One region of the Jeotgalibacillus aurantiacus genome, then DNA from elsewhere that is predicted to be linked to it. Evidence: a T-box and tRNA genes for the amino acid it is inferred to sense, from the RefSeq annotation. Region 1 holds a T-box; the other holds one or more tRNA genes.
The links. A T-box is a leader RNA that pairs with one kind of tRNA and senses whether it is charged. The one in region 1 lies ahead of serS (serine--tRNA ligase), so its partner is inferred to be a tRNA-Ser.

Region 1 (2,247 bases):
GATCCGCTGTACACATGCTCATGACGCGGTATGGCAGTTCAAGCAGCTGAAGTACTTTTTCAGCGTGTCCTGTCAGCATTTCAAGCGTTTCATAAGAATCCTCAGGCTTCGCAAAACGCACAAGCTCTACCTTGTTAAACTGGTGCTGACGGATCAATCCACGCGTGTCGCGGCCTGCAGATCCTGCTTCAGAGCGGAAGTTGGCGCTGTAGGCCACATACGCTTTTGGCAGGTCATCCGCTTTTAAAATTTCATCGCGGTGGTAATTAGTCACCGGTACTTCTGATGTCGGTACGAGGAAGTAGTCCTCTTTTTCAATGCGGAACGCGTCCTCTTCAAACTTTGGGAGCTGGCCTGTGCCTGTCATGCTCGTACGGTTAACGAGGTATGGCGGCAGCATTTCCGTATAGCCGTGCTGGTCCTGATGGAGGTCCATCATAAAGTTGATCAAAGCACGCTCCAGGCGGGCACCGGCACCTTTGTAAAAAACGAAACGGCTTCCGGTTACTTTAGCTGCGCGCTCGAAGTCCAGCATTTCAAGGTCAGTCGCAACATCCCAGTGAGGTTTTGGTTCAAATTCGAAATCGCGGATCGTTCCCCAGTTACGAATCTCAATATTGTCGTCCTCTGTTTCACCCACCGGCACACTTTCATGCGGGACGTTCGGAATAGACAGCAATAGGTCCTGAAGCTTTTCTTCAACCTCGCGAAGGCGGTCATCCACCTCTTTGATTTCATCACCAAGCGCACGCATTTCTGCGATCACATCATCAGCATTTTTCTTCTCACGCTTCATTTGGGCGATCGCCTGAGACACCTCGTTACGGCGGCTCTTCTTCTCTTCCCCTTTCGCAATCAGCTCACGACGCTCCTCATCTAAAGCCTGAAACTGATCGAAATCCTTTAGATCCTCACCGCGGTGAGCCATTTTCCCTTTAATTTCATTAAAATTATTTCTTAAACGCTTTAAATCCAACATGATGTATTTCCTCCTCTTGTGTTTGAAAAGCCGGACTGTAGAGGTGGGATCAGACCCCGTCTCTACACAAACAAAAAACTCCCGTCCCTTATTATAAAAATAAGGGACGGGAGTTTAGGCCCGCGATACCACCCTGGTTGGGAGCACATGAAGTTACTCCCCGCTCAATGACGTAACGGTGTCGGCCGTGGAGCCTTACTGACGTGTTTCGGGCTCCCGCTCCAGAATGGATTCGCGACCTCCTTTTACCGTCTCGCACCAGCCGACGGCTCTCTTGAAAAAGGGTGGATTGCTACTGTTTTCTGTCAAAGCTTTTCGATTTATTCTTAAAAATTACCTTACTATACGGTTCGGAAAAGATCAACCTTTTTTCTTACGCAGTCACACCGGCTGATTTGACCATGTTGATGAAATACGCCGTCAGACGGTGATCATCCGTTAATTCCGGATGGAACGAACAGCCAAGGAATTGTCCGTGGCGCGCCAGTACGATCCGGTCTTTGTATGTGGCAAGCACTTCTGTTTCCGGGCCTGCTGATACGATGTGAGGCGCACGGATAAAGACAGCTGTGAATGGATCTCCCTCAATTCCTTTGATGGATAAATCCGTTTCAAAGCTTTCCTTCTGACGGCCAAATGAATTTCGCTCAACAACGACATCCATCACACCTAAATGCGGCTCGTCATATCCGACAATCTCACCTGCAAGTAAAATCAGACCGGCACATGTGCCAAAAATCGGCTTTCCGGAGGCTGCGAAATGGCGCAGCGGCTCCATCAGACCGTATACATCAATCAGGCGGCGCATCGTTGTGCTTTCCCCGCCTGGAATAATTAATCCGTCAATAGTTGAGAGCTGTTCTGCTTTCTTCACGACAACCGCTTTGGCATCGCCTGCTTCGATTGAACGGACATGTTCCCTAACCGCTCCCTGTAATCCTAATACACCAACTGTTGTCATGATGATCAGCCCTTTCTTACCAACCGCGCTCCTGCATGCGGTCTTCTAATGATAGTGAAGAGATTTCCATCCCTTTCATTGCTGTACCAAGCTCTTTTGATACTTTCGCAATGAGTTCATAATCCTGGTAGTGAGTCGTTGCTTCCACGATCGCACGTGCAAACTTCTCAGGGTTATCTGATTTGAAAATACCTGATCCAACGAATACACCGTCAGCGCCAAGCTCCATCATTAATGCTGCATCTGCAGGTGTTGCGACACCGCCCGCTGCAAAGTTCACGACTGGAAGACGGCCAAGCTCTTTAAT
Region 2 (2,247 bases), on a different contig from region 1:
CTTCAGCCAAAAGATCAGACTTCATAAAAAAGAATCGGAGGAACCGCTATGTTAGGATATATCATTGCAATCTGTACAGCAGTCATTGCATTAGGCATTACATTCAACTACATCGCACATCTCGGCACTATGGTTAAAACAGCTGAAGGGAGAGGGGAGCAGGGAATGACGGTCGGTACTGTCATCACCCGTTTTATGTTCTCAACGATGCTGATTGAACTTATCCCAATTGTCATCATCGTACTTTCATTTGTCTTACTTGACTCTCCATCGGAAGGATTTCCAGCCATTCCAATCGTGATTATGGTTGGGGCCACTGTATTTGGTGCAGTGCAAATCCTGATCAGAATGAAGCAGGACGTTCCGGCAGAAGCGAGAGGACAGGTCCGTTCATTCTCCATGATCGCGATGCAGCTCGTCATTACGGCACCACTCGTAGGACTGATCTTCCTATTTATCTAAATGACCACGGGAATCCGCTGCATAAGCGGGTTCCCTATTTTAATCCGGGAGCTAAAATCATGAACAACGAAGAACTGCAACAGCTGACTCAACAAATATCGCTACATGATTTCCAAAGGACCTTTAAGCATAAAGCTTATTTTAACAAGCGACTGAGAACGACGGGAGGGAGGTACATGCTCGACTCCCATAACATCGAAATGAATCACAAGTATCTGGATGAGCACGGTATGGATGAACTGATCGGCATCATCAAACATGAACTGGCCCACTATCACCTTCATATAGAAGGGAGAGGCTATCAGCACAAAGACCGTGACTTCCGGGAGCTAATCAAGAAGGTAGGAGCCCCAAGGTTCTGCACACCGCTTCCATCTGAATTAAAGAAGAGAGTGCAATCATTCAAGGTCTACGCGTGCTCTGTGTGTAAGCAGCCTTATCATCGTAAGCGCAGAATCAATACAGCAAAATACGTCTGCGGTAAATGCGGCGGAAAGCTCCAATACATTAAGACGTTAGAAAGATAATCGGATCCGGTTCTTTGAAACTGGATCCTCTTTTATTTTTATAGACGGAAGTGCTGGATTCCTTTTGACACAAGCGGTTAAATGTGATAAATTACATTCACTAGCTTTTTCAGCAGAGCAGCTGATCGAAAAAACTTTTTAAAATTATTTTATAAAAGTTGTTGACTTATGTTTTTGATCTCTGTTATGATATTAAACGTCGGCAAGAGAGACGCCAAGTAATAACATACATAAGCTTAGCTGACAAAACTACATTTTATATTGTTCCACAGTAGCTCAGTGGTAGAGCAATCGGCTGTTAACCGATCGGTCGTAGGTTCGAGTCCTACCTGTGGAGCCATTTTTATGGGGAAGTACTCAAGAGGCTGAAGAGGCGCCCCTGCTAAGGGTGTAGGTCGCGTAAGCGGCGCGAGGGTTCAAATCCCTCCTTCTCCGCCAGAACATGGCCCGTTGGTCAAGTGGTTAAGACACCGCCCTTTCACGGCGGTAACACGGGTTCGAATCCCGTACGGGTCACCATTTTCATACAAGAACATTTTTTAGGTCCCGTGGTGTAGCGGTTAACATGCCTGCCTGTCACGCAGGAGATCGCCGGTTCGATCCCGGTCGGGACCGCCATTTAATTCATTCGATGATTGGGCTATAGCCAAGCGGTAAGGCAACGGACTTTGACTCCGTCATGCGTTGGTTCGAATCCAGCTAGCCCAGCCACGAGCCATTAGCTCAGTTGGTAGAGCATCTGACTTTTAATCAGAGGGTCGAAGGTTCGAGTCCTTCATGGCTCACCATTATTTTTTGTTTGCGGGTGTGGTGGAATTGGCAGACACGCTAGACTTAGGATCTAGTGCCGCAAGGCGTGGGGGTTCAAGTCCCTCCACCCGCATTAATCTTTTTGAAAAAAGTAATTGACTTCGAAATGATATATTGATATAATAAGTTTTGTCGCTCGAATACGAGCGGTCGTGGCGGAATGGCAGACGCGCTAGGTTGAGGGCCTAGTGGGAGAAATCCCGTGGAGGTTCGACTCCTCTCGACCGCACCAAAAAGTTAGCGCCCGTAGCTCAATTGGATAGAGCGTTTGACTACGGATCAAAAGGTTAGGGGTTCGACTCCTCTCGGGCGCGCCATTATTACTTTCATATAAAAACCACGCGGGTGTAGTTTAGTGGTAAAACCTCAGCCTTCCAAGCTGATGTCGTGAGTTCGATTCTCATCACCCGCTCCATTATTACTGAAGTATTGAACCTTGAAAACTAAA

Region 2: it encodes a tRNA-Ser, which carries the amino acid that the T-box ahead of serS (serine--tRNA ligase) is inferred to sense. The anticodon was not compared.

The regions. Positions count from the first base shown of each region.
Region 1 covers NZ_JACNMS010000011.1:5,127-7,373, reverse strand. The annotation lists gene serS (serine--tRNA ligase) at 1-979, opposite strand, end outside; T-box leader at 1,079-1,297, opposite strand; gene pdxT (pyridoxal 5'-phosphate synthase glutaminase subunit PdxT) at 1,353-1,940, opposite strand; gene pdxS (pyridoxal 5'-phosphate synthase lyase subunit PdxS) at 1,957-2,247, opposite strand, start outside.
Region 2 covers NZ_JACNMS010000003.1:616,188-618,434, forward strand. The annotation lists gene H7968_RS12760 (Tex family protein) at 1-27, shown strand, start outside; gene H7968_RS12765 (hypothetical protein) at 49-462, shown strand; gene H7968_RS12770 (SprT family protein) at 522-989, shown strand; tRNA gene H7968_RS12775 (tRNA-Asn) at 1,255-1,329, shown strand; tRNA gene H7968_RS12780 (tRNA-Ser) at 1,337-1,427, shown strand; tRNA gene H7968_RS12785 (tRNA-Glu) at 1,434-1,508, shown strand; tRNA gene H7968_RS12790 (tRNA-Asp) at 1,532-1,607, shown strand; tRNA gene H7968_RS12795 (tRNA-Gln) at 1,626-1,700, shown strand; tRNA gene H7968_RS12800 (tRNA-Lys) at 1,702-1,777, shown strand; tRNA gene H7968_RS12805 (tRNA-Leu) at 1,791-1,872, shown strand; tRNA gene H7968_RS12810 (tRNA-Leu) at 1,946-2,031, shown strand; tRNA gene H7968_RS12815 (tRNA-Arg) at 2,040-2,116, shown strand; tRNA gene H7968_RS12820 (tRNA-Gly) at 2,141-2,214, shown strand.